Regions from separate parts of the Aggregatibacter sp. oral taxon 513 genome, predicted to be linked through region 1. Evidence: riboswitches for the same ligand, from Rfam matches in the RefSeq annotation. Region 1 holds a riboswitch; each other region holds the start of a gene.
The links. A riboswitch is a leader RNA that binds a small molecule or an ion and turns the genes downstream of it on or off. The one in region 1 is predicted to bind thiamine pyrophosphate.
Positions count from the first base shown of each region.

Region 2: linked by a shared signal. The riboswitch ahead of J5A60_RS07410 (ABC transporter ATP-binding protein) and the one ahead of thiD (bifunctional hydroxymethylpyrimidine kinase/phosphomethylpyrimidine kinase) in region 1 are both predicted to bind thiamine pyrophosphate.
Region 3: linked by a shared signal. The riboswitch ahead of thiE (thiamine phosphate synthase) and the one ahead of thiD (bifunctional hydroxymethylpyrimidine kinase/phosphomethylpyrimidine kinase) in region 1 are both predicted to bind thiamine pyrophosphate.

Region 1 covers NZ_CP072381.1:1,240,845-1,246,845, reverse strand. Annotated here, with positions in the region: gene glnE (bifunctional [glutamate--ammonia ligase]-adenylyl-L-tyrosine phosphorylase/[glutamate--ammonia-ligase] adenylyltransferase) at 1-193, opposite strand, end outside; gene J5A60_RS05950 (lipopolysaccharide assembly protein LapB) at 373-2,559, shown strand; TPP riboswitch at 2,658-2,745, shown strand; gene thiD (bifunctional hydroxymethylpyrimidine kinase/phosphomethylpyrimidine kinase) at 2,873-3,682, shown strand; gene thiB (thiamine ABC transporter substrate binding subunit) at 3,704-4,708, shown strand; gene thiP (thiamine/thiamine pyrophosphate ABC transporter permease ThiP) at 4,717-6,001, shown strand, end outside.
Region 2 covers NZ_CP072381.1:1,543,204-1,549,204, forward strand. Annotated here, with positions in the region: gene J5A60_RS07395 (autotransporter outer membrane beta-barrel domain-containing protein) at 1-1,165, shown strand, start outside; gene ispH (4-hydroxy-3-methylbut-2-enyl diphosphate reductase) at 1,350-2,294, opposite strand; gene lspA (signal peptidase II) at 2,291-2,791, opposite strand; TPP riboswitch at 2,969-3,056, shown strand; gene J5A60_RS07410 (ABC transporter ATP-binding protein) at 3,128-3,850, shown strand; gene J5A60_RS07415 (ABC transporter permease) at 3,847-4,593, shown strand; gene tenA (thiaminase II) at 4,602-5,249, shown strand; gene J5A60_RS07425 (ABC transporter substrate-binding protein) at 5,268-6,001, shown strand, end outside.
Region 3 covers NZ_CP072381.1:1,712,730-1,718,730, forward strand. Annotated here, with positions in the region: partial or broken gene brnQ (branched-chain amino acid transport system II carrier protein) at 1-1,285, opposite strand, end outside; gene pyrG (glutamine hydrolyzing CTP synthase) at 1,311-2,945, shown strand; TPP riboswitch at 3,090-3,189, shown strand; gene thiE (thiamine phosphate synthase) at 3,248-3,910, shown strand; gene eno (phosphopyruvate hydratase) at 4,112-5,422, shown strand; gene ruvX (Holliday junction resolvase RuvX) at 5,521-5,940, opposite strand; gene J5A60_RS08240 (YqgE/AlgH family protein) at 5,940-6,001, opposite strand, start outside.

The DNA.
Region 1 (6,001 bases):
GTTTCTGCCACGCCTCCGCCACAAAATCCGACATCGCCACCGCCACAGCCATCTGCCCGATATTTGTTGTGGGATCTGTTTTCTGCTGTTCGATTTGTTCAAATAAGGTGGAATCAAATTTTTCTGGAAAAGAGTGAATTAAAACTTCGGCAAGCGAATGGAGCTTATCAACAAATTGAGCAACAAAAGACATGGTGAATCCTTATGAAAAATGGTGCATAAACTTTAGCATGAAATGGGGGAGTTGGAGAATGATGAGATGTGAATCATATCAAATAATTGAAGATGCAAATTGGGGAAATAAGAAGAGGTTTGGTATGATTACCACATGAATAAAAAAATAGGTTTTTTTATTACATTAAGGGAATACCCATGCCACAAGACGGAATGAACCAATTATTTTTACGAGCCCTAGCACTAGAAGAACAAGGGAAATTAGAGGAGGCGATTGAGTTTTACCAGTTAATAAAGCGGGAAAGTTCTCCTAAATTTTTTGCTCAGGCTCAATATAATTTAGCACTTATTTGGCAAAAAAAAGGCGAGCAAGAAAAGGCGATTGCTATCTATGAAACCATTCAACGAGAAGATAACCCAAAAGCTTTTGCTAAGGCTCTGTTTAATTTAGGTTTTCTTTGGGAAGAAAAAGGCGATCAGGAAAAGGCGATTGCGGCTTATGAAGCTATTCATCGGGAAGATGATAAGGAAACTTTTGCTAAGGCTCTGTTTAATTTAGGTTTTCTTTGGAAAGAAAAAGGAGAACAGAAAAAAGCAGCGGCTACCTATCAAACTATTCAGCGGGAAGATTACCCGAAGGCTTTTGCGCGAGCTCAATTGGGTTTAGCTGAGATTTGGGAAGAAAAAGGCGAGCAGGAAAAGGCGATTGCGGCTTATGAAGCTATTCATCGGGAAGATGATAAGGAAACTTTTGCTAAAGCTCAATATAATTTGGCGGTTATGTGGGAAGAAAAAGGAGAACAGAAAAAAGCAGCGGCTACCTATAAAACTATTCAGCGGGAAGATTACCCGAAGGCTTTTGCGCGAGCTCAATTGGGTTTAGCTGAGATTTGGGAAGAAAAAGGCGAGCAGGAAAAGGCGATTGCTGCCTATGAAGTGATTCAACGGGAAGATGACAAGCAAATTTTTGCTCTTGCTCAATGGAATGTAGGGATTATTTGGGCAGAAAAAGGAGAGCAGGAAAAGGAGGTTGCAGCGTATAAGGCGATTCACCGGGAAGATTCTCCAAAACTTTTTGCTCTGGCTCAATGGAATTTAGCTAAAGTTTGGGCTGATAACGGCAAATGGAAGAAATCGGTAAATATTCTTCTAAATATAAAAAGAAGTGATTCCCAGCATTTGTATTCAAGAATTACAGAAATGTTACTTAATAGTTTTATTCCTGAATTAATTAAGAAGGGACACCGTGCTGGCAAGTTTGTTAATAATATTTTTGAAAGAGTAAAGTTTGATTATCGTCATGATATTTTAAAATTTATTTTTAAAAGTAAAGATATTCATCTTTTAAAGATATTGGACCGTGTTACAGAAATATTAAATGAACTAAAAATAGAAACTTTGGCGAGTGAGGATTTTGAGAAAAATATAGCACATTATACTCGACCATTGATTGGTTTTTCTTTATTAAATCCTACTGAGGAAAAAAGTTCATCTAAATTTAGATTGAGTACGATTAAAGGGGTGAATGATCCTACGGAGGGCACTATTTTAAAGGATTTCTTAAACTATGGTAAAAAAAGTGAAGATGATTTAATCACATTTATTAGTTGTTTTACATTTAACCACGACAGCCTTAATCAATTTAGATTGTATGGGAAAGAAAAGGGACAAGAGGCTTCAGGGATTAGTTTGGTGTTTGAGAGAGATAAATTTTTTAATCAAGAGGTGAGTGCTTTCAATACGTTAAGTCATCAAAATGCGCCTTTTAAAACGGAGGTATTTCTTGATAATAAAAAAATTGATGAAAAGCAGGGAGAGAGTAATAAGCCTAACCCTATATTGGTTTCTAAACTACCCCTTTACCGTTGCATTTATTTAGAGTCCTATTCAGATAATAAACCTTTTTATTTACAACTTGCTCAAAGAGAGGAACTGACATTTTATAGAGAAGATGAAAAGTCAAAACCTTCTACCCGCTGGAAAATATATAAGAAAAAAATAGATCAAATTGAGAAAAATGTTAGGGAGAAACTTACGGAGATAAAAGAAGAAATTTCAAAATTATCTTCAGATGAGAAAACCCATGAAATTTTAGATAAAATTCTTTTGCCATTAAGATATTTAGTGAAACATTCGGCTTTTAAAGAAGAACAGGAGTGTCGTATTATTTACATTGCTAGTATTTGTGATGATAAAATTCAAATGAATCCGGAACAGGGACAAATGTATGTTGAATACGAACAGGATGTAAAAAAGGCAATTCATAAAATATATCTTTCCTCGGGTTCTGAGAAGTATAAGGATCATTTTAGAAAGCTGCTCAATGATGAAAAAGGAAATATGGTGATGAGTTCAACGAATCCTTTTAGAGTAAAATCTTCTTAGCTTTTTGTACATTTAAAGCACCTTATTTCCCCAAGGTGCTTCTCTCCCCACCCAACAATCCCCTTGCCCTTCCTCAGCAAAATAGATAGACTGAACCCCGTTATTAGTCGGGGTGCTTTGTGCTGAGATCATACCCGTGAACCTGATACAGTTAATACTGACGTAGGAAACTAACGAGAAAATCACACTTCCTTTCTTTTTCTCCACATCTTCTTCATTCGTCATTATTGCTGATTATCTTTTTTCATTAAAAAAGGAACAATGATGCAATATGCGTTTTGTCGTTCTGTGCCGGTAAATGGCGGGGGACGTTATGAGTAAAGTCGCGCAGGCGTTGACCATTGCCGGCTCAGATAGCGGCGGTGGTGCCGGCATTCAGGCTGATTTAAAAACCTTTCAAATGCGTGGTGTGTTTGGCACCTCGGTGATTACGGCCGTCACGGCGCAAAACACCTTAGGCGTCTTTGATATTCACGCCATCCCCCTTCAAACCATTCAAAGCCAGCTGAAAGCGATTGCTGATGATTTCACGATTAGCGCCTTTAAAATCGGTATGTTAGGCACAGCAGAGATTATCGAATGTGTCGCTGAGGCATTAAATCAGTATTACTTCGGCATGTTGGTGTTAGATCCTGTTATGATCGCAAAAGGCGGTGCGCCATTGTTGCAACAAAGTGCGGTCGATTCTTTGAATACATTTTTATTGCCGTTGGCCGATGTGATTACGCCGAACTTGCCGGAAGCTAAAGCACTAACAGGCGTGGAGGTCATTGACGATCAAACGGCGCAACAAGCAGCACAAATTTTGCAGGCGCGTGGTGTGAAAACGGTGGTGATTAAAGGCGGACACAGCGCGCATTCACAAAGTGCGGTATGTCGTGATTGGGTTTTTACTCCTAGCGCACAATTTACTTTAGAACGCCCACGTTATGCGACAGCGCAAACCCATGGTACGGGTTGCACGTTCTCCGCTTGTATGACGGCGGAGCTTGCCAAAGGCGTTTCCGTGGAACAGGCAATTAAAACCGCAAAAGACTACATTACTGCGGCAATTAGCCATCCGTTAAATATCGGCCATGGACATGGACCGACCAATCATTGGGCTTATCAAAATAAAATGTAATTTAGACTGAGGAACAGACACATGAAAAAAACAACGTTAATTTTGACCGCACTTTCTTTATACACCGGTATGGCATTGGCGAATCATTACGAAGAAACCGTGAATATTTATACTTACGATTCTTTTACGTCTGATTGGGGCGCTGGCCTGAAAGTAAAACAAGCATTTGAACAGCAATTCCCACTTTGCAAGGTGAATTATATGCCATTTGAAAGCGGCGGCACGTTGTTTAACCGCGTGCGTCTGGAAGGGCATAAAACCAAAGCGGATATCGTGTTAGGCTTGGATAATTTTGTATTGGATGAAGCGAAAAAAAGCCAATTATTTGATTCAAATAGCATCGACTTAAGCCAACTTTCTTTGCCAAATCAATGGACGGATAACACGTTCTTGCCTTACGATTTCGGCACATACGCCTTTGTCTATGACAAAAATAAAGTGAAAAATCCACCGAAAAGCCTAAAAGAATTGGTAGAGCGTGAAGATTTACGTGTGATCTATCAAGATCCGCGCACCAGCAGCGTGGGACGGGGGTTATTAGTGTGGATGAATACGGTTTATCCGGCAGACCAAGTGGCGCAAGCCTGGCAACAACTTGCCAAACACACAGTTACGGTGGGCAAGGGCTGGTCTGACACTTACGGCGCATTCTTGAAAGGGGAGGCAGATGTCGTATTAAGTTACACCACTTCGCCGTTATACCATCAATTATTTGAAAATAAAGAGAATTATGCGGCAACCACGTTTGCTGAAGGCAATGTGATGCAAGTAGAATTGGCAGCGCGAATCGCAGAGCATAAAAATCAATGTGCTGATTATTTCATGGATTTTTTACTGACACCGGAAGCGCAAAAGCCGATTGTCACGGCAAACGTGATGTTCCCGGTGATCCAAGCGCCGGTTGAACCGCACTTTGATGCCCTAAAAGAAACTGTGTTGAAGCAGTCTTTTTTGAATACCTCCAATATTAGCCCAGAAACGTTGCGGAATTGGATTAATCAATGGCAAACCACATTAACTAAATAATTCGAACGATGTTTTGGTTGTCTCGTTCATTGTTTACCCGCTTATTTTTTTCTAGCCCGCAATTCCGCCCGCGTCATTATGTGGGCGGAATTAGCGTTATTTTGCTGATTTCGTTGCTTTATGGCTTTGCCATGCGTGCCGTGTTGGCGCAGGGCACTGAATTTCAGTGGCAACAGTTCTTTGCCGATCGCTATTTGCATCACGTTATTGCGTTTAGCTTCGGACAAGCGTTGCTTTCTGCGTTGTTATCCCTGTTCTTCGGTGTGCTACTCGCTCGCGCTTTTTATTATGTGGAATTTGTCGGTAAAGCCTTTTTGCTGAAAATCATGTCGCTGACTTTTGTGTTGCCGGTGTTGGTGGCGATTTTCGGCTTAATTGGCATTTATGGCGCCTCCGGTTGGATTGCACAACTCTTGCATTTTTGGGACCGCACTTGGACGGGCAGCATTTACGGCTTGTCGGGGATTTTAATTGCGCATCTTTTCTTTAACATTCCGCTGGCAACCAAACTGTTTTTACAAAGTTTGGAAAGCATTCCTTATGAACAGCATCAGTTGGCGGCACAACTGAATATTCGTGGTTGGCGTTTTGTGCGATTGGTGGAATGGCATGCACTGCGTCGTCAGATGTTGCCGACTTTCAGCTTGATTTTTATGCTCTGTTTTACCAGTTTTACGGTGGTGCTCACCTTAGGCGGTGGGCCGCAATATACCACGCTAGAAACGGCGATTTATCAGGCGATTTTATTTGAATTTGATTTGCCAAAAGCGGCAGTGTTTGCCTTATTGCAGTTTGTGTTTTGTTTGCTGCTATTTACGTTTAGTAGTCTGTTCAACACTACCTCACAAACCACGTTAAGCAGCCCGTATCGTTGGCTGAGTCCATCGAAAAGTGCGGTCAAAATTTTCCATGTTTTTTTGCTCGGCGTTTTTGTGTGTTTTATGTTGTCGCCGTTGTTAAATATTTTGTTTAGCGCACTGACATCAGGCAAGTGGCTGACGGCGTGGCACAATCCGCAACTGTGGAAAGCCTTAACCTACTCGTTAACTATTGCGCCTGCGTCCGCCTTGCTGGCATTGCTCATGGCGGTGGCATTGTTGTTACTCTCACGCCGTTTGCAATGGCTGTATTATGTAAAAACAGCGCAATTTATTCTCAATGCCGGCATGGTGATTTTGGCGATTCCCATTTTGGTATTGGCGATGGGGTTATTTTTATTGTTGCGTGACGTAGATTTTACCAATGCCCATTTATTTGCCATTGTTGTTGCGTGTAACGCCTTGAGTGCCATGC
Region 2 (6,001 bases), 300 kb from region 1:
CGCTTCAGATTTAGGCAAAAACAGTACCGCAGTTATTCGTGTCCAAGGCTCAAGCAATTTACATAACTTTACCGGTATGACAAGAACCACCGGTGCAGGTGAACTACAATTAGCTTCTAAACGAGTCGGTAACGCAACCGAATATTTCTGGACAGTGACTTCAACAAATGGTGACGCAATTTATGTACCTTCCGTACCGGGCTACACACTTGCGCCAAAATTGAACTTAGAAGTGGGCTATGAAACAGTCGGCACATTACACCAACGTCGCGGTGAAAATCAGGCGCTTTCTTGGGAAAAATCTCAAGCAAACAACCAAACTTGGGGACGTATTATCGGTAAACACCTTGCTTTGGATGGTAAAGAGCGTTTGAACCTAACGGCTAACCTTTCCGGTTTCCAATTCGGTCACGACTTTGATGTTACTTCTACTGAAAACGGCGGAAAACGTTTAACCGGTATTTATGCGGGTTACACGCACGCAAATTCAAAATTCTATGACGAATATCGTGCTGAAAATGGTGTTGTCCTTAATGACAAATACACCGGCAAAGCGAAAACCGAAAACTTCCATGCCGGCGTAACACATACGCGTTATGCTGAAAATGGCAGCTACTTAGACTTAGTGGGTCAACTTTCTTGGGTGAAAAATAAATATTACGCTCTTGATTCACAAGCTAAAAACCACGGTTTCGGCGTTGCATTATCAAGCGAAGTTGGTCATCCATTTGCTTTAGGTAAAGAAAAAATGAATAACGGTGACAGCTGGATCATTGAACCGCAAGCACAGTTAATCTATCAATACCTAGGATTAAGCCGCTTCAACGATGATCTACGTTCTGTACACCAAGACAAACAACACGGTTTACGTGGTCGCGTAGGTGCACGTCTTGCTTACAACGATCTAACCGCTCGTGAAAAAGTCAGAACCCTTTATTTCACTGCAAACTTATGGCATGACTTCAGAAATACTGCCGGTAGCAACATTGGTGCAGATAATATCAATGAAAAATTTGCGAAAACTTGGGGGGAATTTGGTGTAGGTACTCAACTTGCAACTAGTGCTAACTCACATATTTATGCAGATGTTCGCTACGAACACTCTTTAAGTGGCGCAAAACGTCAAGGCTATAAAGGCTCTGTCGGCATTAAATATTCTTGGTAATCCAAGTGTGAATTAACGTAAGTTACTCTTAATTTAAAGCGGATAAATGACAATAACATTTATCCGCTTTTTATTTCAGCTTGTCTCTTTACGCTTTTTAACAAAGAAAAAGTGCGGTCAATATTCAAAACGTTTCAAATATTGACCGTACTTTCTTTTCATCTTTAGCAAGTGTTGGAGAGAATTAACTCACCTCTTTTACGCGCAATTCTTTTGGCACTTCAAAGAACATATTTTCTTCTAGCCCCTGCAATTCTTCTACATCCGTGACGCCAAATTCTTTCATACGCGCAATCACCGATTGCACTAATTCTTCCGGCGCGGAAGCACCCGCGGTGACACCAATGGTTTGCACGCCATTAAACCAATCCGGCTGAATATCATTGGGATCATCAATTAACTTGGACGCCACCCCCATTCGAGAAGCCAACTCCGCCAAACGGTTAGAGTTAGAGGAGTTTTTGGAGCCTACCACGACCACTAAATCCGATTGTTTTGCCAGTTCACGCACCGCCTGTTGACGATTGGTTGTGGCATAACAAATGTCGTTTTTATGCGGGCCTTGAATCGCAGGATATTTTTCTTTTAACGCGCTGATGGTTTCCGCCGTGTCATCTAAAGACAGCGTGGTTTGCGTCATAAAGGTTAAATCATCGTTGTGGCTCACCGGGAGGTTAGCAATATCCTCAATACTTTCAATGAGATAAATGCCGCCCTCTTGGTTGCCGTATTGCCCCATGGTGCCTTCCACTTCCGGATGGCCTTTGTGCCCGATGAGAATCGCTTTCGTGCCTTTTTTACTGGCACGCGCCACTTGCATATGTACTTTGGTCACCAACGGACAAGTTGCATCAAAGACTTTCAAGCGACGATCTTTGGCTTCTTGGCGTACTGCTTGGGATACGCCATGAGCGGAGAAAATTACAATGGCACCATCCGGCACTTCGCTCAGTTCTTCTACAAAAATAGCCCCACGCTCACGCAAGCCGTTCACCACAAAACGGTTATGCACCACTTCGTGACGTACATAAATGGGCGCACCATGAATTTCCAACGCCAATTCAACAATACTGATGGCACGATCGACGCCGGCACAAAAACCGCGTGGGTTGGCTAAAATTATCTTCATTTTTGACCGCTCTTTTGTTTATTCTTATCACCTTTAAAGGCATCTAATGCCAGTAAACCGGCGCCGATACAAATGGCAATATCTGCCACATTAAAAACCGGGTAATGATAAATGTCCCAATAAAAATCAAAGAAATCCACCACAAAACCGTTGTAGGCACGATCCACCATATTAGCAAGTGCACCACCAATAATCAGGGCATAAGCTGAATTTTGTAATTTTTGGTCGGCACGATTTTTCTTCATGAAATACGCCAGCATCAGAGAAATACTAATCGCCAACAGAATAAAGAAATATTTTTGCCAACCATCGTGATCCGCCAAAAAGCTGAATGCCGCGCCATAATTTCGTACATAAGTGAGATTAAACACCGGCAGAACATTCACGCTTTCATACAAATCAAATTTTTGTACCACGATATATTTCGTCAGCAAATCAAGCAAAAAAGCGACCGCACTTAGCCAGAGAAAAGAGAGTCCGGATTTTTGTTGGGACATAGTTTTTCCTAAATAAAATCATTATCAAAATTAGGTTGCCATTCTAGCACAAGGCAAGGTTTTATACAGAAAAACTGATTTGGAACATCATGAAAGAACAGAATTTCTCTATGACGGGGATCACAAAATTTAACAGCGCAATTTGTTTTTCCTGCTCTTTTTCGATAGACTCTGCGCCATTATTAGTCGGGGTGCCATTGGCTGAGATAATACCCGTGAACCTGAAACAGTTAACACTGACGTAGGAAACTAAATCATGTCTATATTGCCATTCTTTTTAAAAACATTCTTAAAATCCACCGCACTTTTCTGCCTCCCTCGCTAAGTTAGCCTGCGATGCATTGTCTCGATATCCAACATCTATGCTTGCAATTCGATCACAAGCCGCTGTTTGTCGATCTTCATTTTCGTGTAGAACAAGGGGAATGGGTTGTGCTACTTGGGCGTTCCGGTGTAGGGAAATCCACCTTACTTCGCGCCATTGCAGGATTGGAAAATGCAGCGATTACACAAGGGCATATCCAATTTGCCCCTCATACCAAAGCGGCTTGGTTAGCACAGCAAGACAGTTTATTCCCATGGCTTTCTGTGTTGAATAACGTGCAGTTGGCGCAGCACCTTAGCGGTCAGAAAAATGCCAAAACCCAAGAGAAAGCCAAAGAACTATTACATGCCGTCGGCATGGCGGCTCATTGGCATAAACCTTGTTATCAACTTTCCGGCGGACAACGTCAACGGGTGGCACTGGCCCGCACCTTAATGCAAGATGCCGATTTAATTTTAATGGACGAACCCTTTTCCGCCCTGGATGCGGTCACCCGTTTACAGTTACAAAATCTTGCCTGCGAACTGTTGCAAGGGAAAACGGTGATTTTGGTAACCCATGATCCGCAAGAAGCCATTCGTTTAGGCGAAAAAATTTATGTATTGCAAGGACAACCGGTGCAAATAAAACAGGTTGCTCAATTAGATCCCATAAAGCCCCATCAGCTTCACCAAGAGGCGCTGTGGTCGCTACAAAATAAGCTTATCGAACAATTAATGGCGGAGCCAACATGAAAAAAATAGCCCGTCTTATCTTATTAAGCGCCCTGTTCATTGCGTTCTGGCAAGGCATTATCAGTCTGTTTGATGTGCCGCCCTACTTATTGCCTACCCCGCTTGCTGTATGGCAACGATTAATGACGCAAGCGGACTTGCTCTTCATGCATGCCCAAATTACGTTGCTGGAAATTTTGTTAGGCTTATTTTTCGGTTTTCTATTCGGGCTATCCTCTGCGCTACTACTTACTCTTTCCCGCAAAATCTCGGCTTTCTTAATGCCATTATTAGTGATTTCACAAGCTATTCCGGTGTTTGCTATCGCGCCATTACTGGTGTTGTGGCTTGGTTATGGCATGGCATCCAAAATCACCATGGCGATTTTGATTATCTATTTTCCCGTCACGGCAGCCTGCTATGACGGCCTACGCAACACACCGAAACCCTGGCTTCAACTTGCCCAAACCTTGCGTATTTCACCTGCGGCAATGCTATTTAAAGTGCGTTTACCGGCGGCATTGCCCGCATTAGCATCAGGATTACGCATTGCCGTCTCCATTGCGCCCATTGGCGCCATTGTGGGGGAATGGGTCGGTTCTTCGGAAGGATTGGGCTATTTAATGTTACAAGCCAATGCCCGAATACAAATCGACTTAATGTTTGCGGCGCTATTTTTACTTTTACTCATGGCGCTTTGCCTGTATTTCATCGTGGATAAATTACTGCGCAAAGCCCTGCCGTGGGTAAGCTATGTGCATTAGGAGGAAAAATGCTCAACCAACTGATTAAAAACGCCCAGCCTTATTGGCAACAATATGTAGAACATGACTTTGTCAAACAGTTGGCAAATGGCACCTTGCCGGCAGAGTGCTTTCGTCATTATTTAAAACAGGATTACCTTTACCTGTTTCATTACAGTCGTGCATTTGCCTTGGGTATCTTTAAAGCCAAAGACTTTAGCCAAATGGAAATACCTCGAAAAAGCCTTGAAAGTATTTGTCAGGAAATTCAATTACATTTGGCCTATTGCCGACAATGGGGCATCAGTGAAGCGGAAATATTTGCCACCCAAGAAAGCGCCGCTTGTATTGCCTATACTCGCTATTTATTAGATTGCGGTGCCAGCGGCGGTTTAGCTGAAATTTATGCGGCCATTACGCCTTGTGCCGTAGGCTACGCACAAATCGCACGCTATATCACAGAAAACTACCCGCGCTTAGCCAATAATCCGTATCAAACTTGGATCGACACCTATGCTTCGGAGGCTTTTCAACAAGAAGCGGAAGAAACGTCTAACTTTTTGACCGCACTTTGTGCTGAATTTACGCCATCCCAACAAAACCAGATTCAACACATCTTTACGACGGCCACCCGCATGGAAATTGCCTTCTGGCAAATGGGGTTGGATCTCGCTTAACCACAAAAAGGAGCTACTATGAAAAAACATATTCTTTCAACATTGATTATCGGCGCGCTTTCACTTAGCGTTCAAGCCGCTGAAAAACAAAAACTATCTTTAATGCTGGATTGGTTTGTCAACCCGGATCACGCGGCGTTGATCGTTGCACAGCAAAAAGGCTTTTTTGCCGAACATAATCTGGAAGTGGATATTATTGAGCCTGCCGATCCATCGCTACCGCCTAAATTGGTCGCCGCCGGCAAAACAGATTTAGCCGTAGATTATCAACCGCAACTGCATATTCAAATAGATGAAAAACTACCTTTAGTGCGTATTGCGACATTGGCAGATTCTCCGCTAAACAGCTTGGTCACGTTAGAAAACAGCGGCATCAAAACCTTAGCGGATTTGAAAGGAAAGAAAATTGGCTATTCCGTTAGCGGTTTTGAAACAGCACTGCTGGATGCCATGTTGAAGTCGGCCAATTTAAGTAATAAAGATGTCCAACTGATTAACGTGAATTGGTCTCTCTCCCCTTCTTTAATTAGCAAACAAGTGGATGTGGTTATAGGTTCATTCCGCAATTTTGAATTGAATCAATTAGCCATTGAAGGTTATCAAGGTAAGGCGTTTTTCCCTGAACAGCATGGCGTGCCGACCTATGATGAATTAATTATCGTCGCCAATAAAGACAAGATTCATGAAGCGAAATACAAAGATTTTATCAGCGCGCTACAACAAGCCACCGATTACCTTTATGCACACCCGGA
Region 3 (6,001 bases), 470 kb from region 1:
TGATTGCCACCGGATAAATTAATAACAATGCCGGAATGGTCACTTGTAATAATTTCGTTAAGCCGTTTTCGGAAATGATGGTCGTCATGATAGTAAATACCACTACCCAAAAGGAGTACGGTAAGCGGTTAGAGAATTTAGCAAAATAGTAAGCACAAGCACTGGTCACGCCCACTAAGGTGGTTAAACTGGCCAAGAAGATGATACCGGACATGATCCAAGAACCTTCTTTGCCAAATAACACGTTTACATAACGAGAGAAAATTTGACCTCCGTTACTGGCGCCTTGCGCTACTTGGTCACTGGTCGCACCAAGATAGAAAAGGGAAAAATAAAGTGCGGCTAATAAAACCACTGAAATGCAGCCGGCAGAAATGGTGTAGCGCATGATTTTTTGCGGTTCAGTGACGTTTTTCGCACTTAACGCACGGGCAACAATGCCGCCGAAAGCAATTGCCGCTAAGACATCCATGGTTTGATAACCGCTGATTAACCCGGTAGTTAATGCTGAGCTGTCCGCATAACTTTTGCTTGGTGCAGCAATATCAGACAAGGGAGACATAAAGACTGTCACGGTCACTACCACTAATAACACCAATAAGGCTGGGGTCATAAATTTGCCTACGCTGGAAATAATGGTGTTTGGTTTTAGCATGAATAACATAGCAATAATGTTAAAGACTACGGCAAAAATCAGGTGATTTGCCGGTGTATCCGTGACAATCTCTAACGGCACCAACGCCATTTCATAGGCTACGTTGGTAATTCGCGGCATCGCAAACGTAGAACCGATGACTAAATATAAGGTGGCTAAAAATAAAATTTCAGCCCATTTGGGTAGGTCGCGAGTGAGTTCTTCGCCACGCCCTAAAACAGACACAATTACTAAGGTGATAAATGGCATTAACACGCCTGTCACCACAAAACCTAATGCCGCAGTCGCCCAATGCTGCCCGGCGGTATAACCTTCCATCGGTGGGAAAATAATGTTTCCTGCACCTAAAAACAGGGCAAAAATCATCATACCTAAAACAATAATATCTTTACGTGAAAACATAATAAATTTCTCTTGTGATAAAAAATAAATTTCTCTTTTGTTATAAAAATTTGGCGGATTTTACACCAAAAATGGGGAAATTTCGTAATAAAACATAAAAAAAGTGTGATATTTTTCCACCGCACTTTCTGTCAAATCCGCAAGCGCGGCGATTGAGTTCATCCGACCTTTGTTGTAAACTACGCTCCCGTCTTGATAGATTATCTTTATTCTAATTTTTCCATTCATTCCAATAGTAACAAACAGGTTTCTTATGGCTACCAATTATATTTTCGTCACAGGCGGCGTGGTTTCTTCGCTTGGTAAAGGTATTGCAGCGGCGTCCCTTGCGGCAATCTTAGAAGCGCGTGGCTTGAACGTCACAATCATGAAACTCGACCCTTATATCAACGTCGATCCGGGCACGATGAGCCCGACCCAGCACGGTGAAGTTTTCGTGACCCAAGACGGCGCGGAAACCGATTTAGATTTAGGTCACTACGAACGTTTTATTCGTACAAAAATGACCAAACGTAACAACTTCACAACCGGTAAAATCTATTCTGAAGTGTTACGCAAAGAGCGTCGCGGAGATTATTTAGGCGCCACCATTCAAGTGATTCCACACATTACCAACGAAATTAAAGCACGCGTGATTGATGGCGCAGCGGGACATGATGTGGCTATCGTGGAAGTGGGTGGTACCGTAGGCGATATTGAATCCCTCCCGTTCTTAGAAGCATTGCGTCAGCTTGCCGTACAAGTAGGACGTGAACGCACGATTTTCATGCACTTAACGCTTGTTCCTTATATTCCGACCGCCGGCGAAGTCAAAACCAAACCGACACAACATTCTGTGAAAGAATTGTTGTCCATCGGCATTCAACCGGACGTGCTGATTTGCCGTTCCGACCGCATGATTCCGCCAAATGAACGCGCCAAAATTGCGTTATTCTGTAACGTACCGGAACGCGCGGTGATTTCTCTGAAAGATGTGTCTTCCATTTACCAAATTCCGGCACTCTTGAAATCTCAAGGATTGGACGATTTCATTTGCAATCGCTTCCACTTAACTTGCCCGGAGGCCGATTTATCCGAATGGGAACAAGTATTGTATCAACAAGCCAACCCGACAGGCGAAGTCACTATCGGTATGGTGGGTAAATACACCGAATTACCGGATGCGTATAAATCCGTGAACGAAGCCCTAAAACACGCCGGTTTAAAAAATCGCTTGAGCGTAAATATCAAATACATCGACTCACAAGATGTAGAAACCAAAGGCGTTGACATCTTAAAAGGTTTAGACGGTATTTTAGTGCCGGGTGGCTTCGGCTATCGTGGTGTGGAAGGCAAAATCCTCACAGCTAAATATGCGCGTGAAAACAATATTCCGTATTTAGGTATTTGCTTAGGTATGCAAGTGGCGCTCATCGAGTTCGCCCGTAATGTTGCCGGCATGACCCAGGCAAACTCTTCCGAATTCGACCGCACTTGTCCGCAACCGGTGGTAGGTTTAATCACCGAATGGCAAAATGCGGAAGGCAATACGGAGGTCCGTAGTGATGAATCTGATTTAGGTGGCACCATGCGTCTTGGCGCACAAAAATGCCATTTAATTGAAGGCAGCTTAGCACGTCAATTATACGGTGCAGAAACCATTGAAGAACGCCATCGTCACCGTTACGAAGTCAATAACGTATTGCTTCCACAAATCGAAAAAGCAGGCTTAAAAGTGACCGGTTTATCCGCCGATAAAAAACTGGTGGAAATCATTGAAGTGCCAAACCACCCTTGGTTTGTCGCTTGCCAATTCCACCCGGAATTCACCTCTACGCCACGTGACGGTCACCCGTTATTCGAAGGCTTTGTGAAAGCGGCAAAAACCAATCAGAAAAAATCTGACTAACGGCTTTCTGAAAAATTGAAATGAAAGTGCGATCAGAAAAACACTTGGATTTTTGACCGCACTTTTTTATTTTCTCGCCGTGATCCACTTCACAAAAAATGGCCTTTGCTCTTGTTCTGCCTCTTGTCTTTCACTATATTGAGAACCCTCTTGTCGGAGTGCCGGAAGGCTGAGATCGCAATGAATGCGAGATCCGTGGAACCTGTGGGTTAATCCCCGCGTAGGGAACAAGTTATTAGCCATTTACATTTCATCACACCTTCCGCGCAAGCTACTTTTTATTCATCTTATCGGAGATTACCATGTCGGAAGCCGTGTCTCATTTATCAGAAATCATCCCGCCCAAAGCCCCTTTTGCACCCACCGAATTTAAGTTGGGCTTGTATGTCATCGTGGACAGTTATGAATGGGTTGAAAGGCTCATTCACGCCGGCGTGAAAACGTTACAAATTCGTATTAAAGATCGCACTGCAGAACAGGCGGAAGAGGAAATTGCGCGCTGTATTACCTTAGCCAAACAGTATCAAGTTCGGTTATTTGTAGATGATTTTTGGCCGTTGGCAATTAAGTATCAGGCTTATGGCGTCCATCTTGGGCAGGAGGATTTGCTCACAGCGGATTTAAACGCCATCCAACAAGCGGGGCTACGTCTCGGTGTCTCAACCCACAATCAAGAAGAAGTCGATCTGGTGTTACCGTTGCGCCCCTCTTATGTTGCCCTCGGACATATTTTCCCGACACAAACCAAAGAGATGCCTTCCGCCCCTCAAGGCGTTGCTAATTTGGCCGCACAGGTGAAAAACTTAGGTAAAATGCCGACTGTCGCAATCGGCGGCATCAGTGCTTCGCATTTTCCTGATATTTTGGACACCGGGGTAGGCAGCATAGCCGTGATTTCCGCTGTAACCAAAACGCAAGACTGGCAACGTGCGGTGAAAAATTTACTGCAATATTTTGCCGAATGACGAGACATTTTCGTTCAAATTCGTGGTGAAATAGCTTGAAAAATTCATCTTAAAATTGAACCGCACTTCAGACGCCAGAAAACATAGAGCAAAATCAAATTGTCTGTAGTTTTTGCAAGACAAAGGAACAAAATAGCTTTATGATACCGACATTTTTAGAGCAAACTAACCCGTTTTAATTAACTTAATGAGGAAAATAAAATGGCAAAAATCGTTAAAGTCATTGGTCGCGAAATTATCGACTCTCGTGGTAACCCAACAGTGGAAGCCGAAGTGCATTTAGAAGGCGGATTCGTCGGTCTTGCAGCGGCGCCATCAGGTGCATCTACCGGTTCTCGCGAAGCGTTAGAATTACGTGACGGCGACAAATCCCGCTTCTTAGGTAAAGGCGTATTAAAAGCGGTTGCCGCAGTAAACGGCCCGATTGCTGAAGCAATTCTTGGTAAAGATGCGTCTAACCAAGCTGAAATCGACCAAATCATGATCGATTTAGATGGCACTGACAACAAATCTAACTTCGGTGCAAACTCCATCTTAGCGGTATCCTTAGCAAACGCAAAAGCAGCCGCAGCGTCTAAAGGTTTACCACTTTACGCTTACATCGCAGAACTTAACGGCACGCCAGGCGTTTACGCTATGCCATTACCAATGATGAACATCATCAACGGTGGTGAGCACGCAGACAACAACGTTGATATCCAAGAATTCATGATCCAACCGGTTGGTGCGAAAACCTTACGTGAAGCACTTCGTATCGGTGCAGAAGTGTTCCACAATCTTGCAAAAGTATTAAAATCTAAAGGCATGAGCACAGCTGTCGGTGATGAAGGTGGTTTCGCACCAAACTTAGCCTCTAATGCAGACGCGTTAGCCTGTATCAAAGAAGCAGTAGAAAAAGCAGGTTATGTATTAGGTAAAGACGTGACTTTAGCCATGGACTGCGCATCTTCTGAATTCTACAACAAAGAAACTGGCAAATATGAAATGAAAGGCGAAGGCCGTTCATTCACTTCTCAAGAGTTCACACACTATCTTGAAGAATTAACCAAACAATACCCAATCGTGTCTATCGAAGACGGTCAAGACGAATCTGACTGGGAAGGCTTCGCATACCAAACTAAAGTGTTAGGCGACCGCGTTCAATTAGTGGGTGACGACTTATTCGTAACTAACACCAAAATCTTAAAAGAAGGTATCGAAAAAGGTATCGCAAACTCCATCTTAATCAAGTTCAACCAAATCGGTTCTTTAAGTGAAACCTTGGCTGCGATTAAAATGGCGAAAGATGCTGGTTACACTGCTGTGATCTCTCACCGTTCCGGTGAAACTGAAGACGCAACTATTGCTGACTTAGCAGTGGGTACCGCAGCAGGTCAAATCAAAACCGGTTCTATGAGCCGTTCTGACCGTATTGCGAAATACAACCAATTAATCCGTATCGAAGAAGCATTAGAACGCGCAGGTACACCAGCGCCGTTCCCAGGCTTGAAAGCGGTTAAAGGTCAAGCTTAATTAATAACCATCGCGGTTATTAAAACGCGCTAAAAAAACACCGCACTTTTTGTTGAAAGATAAAAAGTGCGGTGATTTTTTATGTATTTTATGACCAGTCACTCAACGTAATTTTCAAACCAACTTTCTAAAATCAAGCAGGCTGAAATGCCATCCACTTTACTTTTATTGAGCGCGCGATAACCGCCCCGCTCGAAAATCTCGCTACGGGCTTCTGTGGTAGTTAATCGTTCGTCCTGTAACTCCACCGGCAAATTGAAACGCCCATGAAGACGGTTAGCAAATTTTTTTGCCCGTAAAGTTAACGGCTGTTCCGTGCCGTCCATGTTCAATGGTAACCCCACCACAAGTCGTTCAGGTTGCCAATCTTGAATACACTTTTCAATGGCTTCCCAGTTTGGAATACCGTCTTGCGCCTTGAATGCGGGTAAGGATTGCGCCGTGCCGGTAATACTTTGCCCGACCGCACAACCGATACTTTTTGTGCCGAAATCAAAGGCGATAACCGTAATGCCCATTAACTGTGCCCTACCTGACCGGCAAAATTATGGGAATCAATACCTAACAATTGATTTGCTG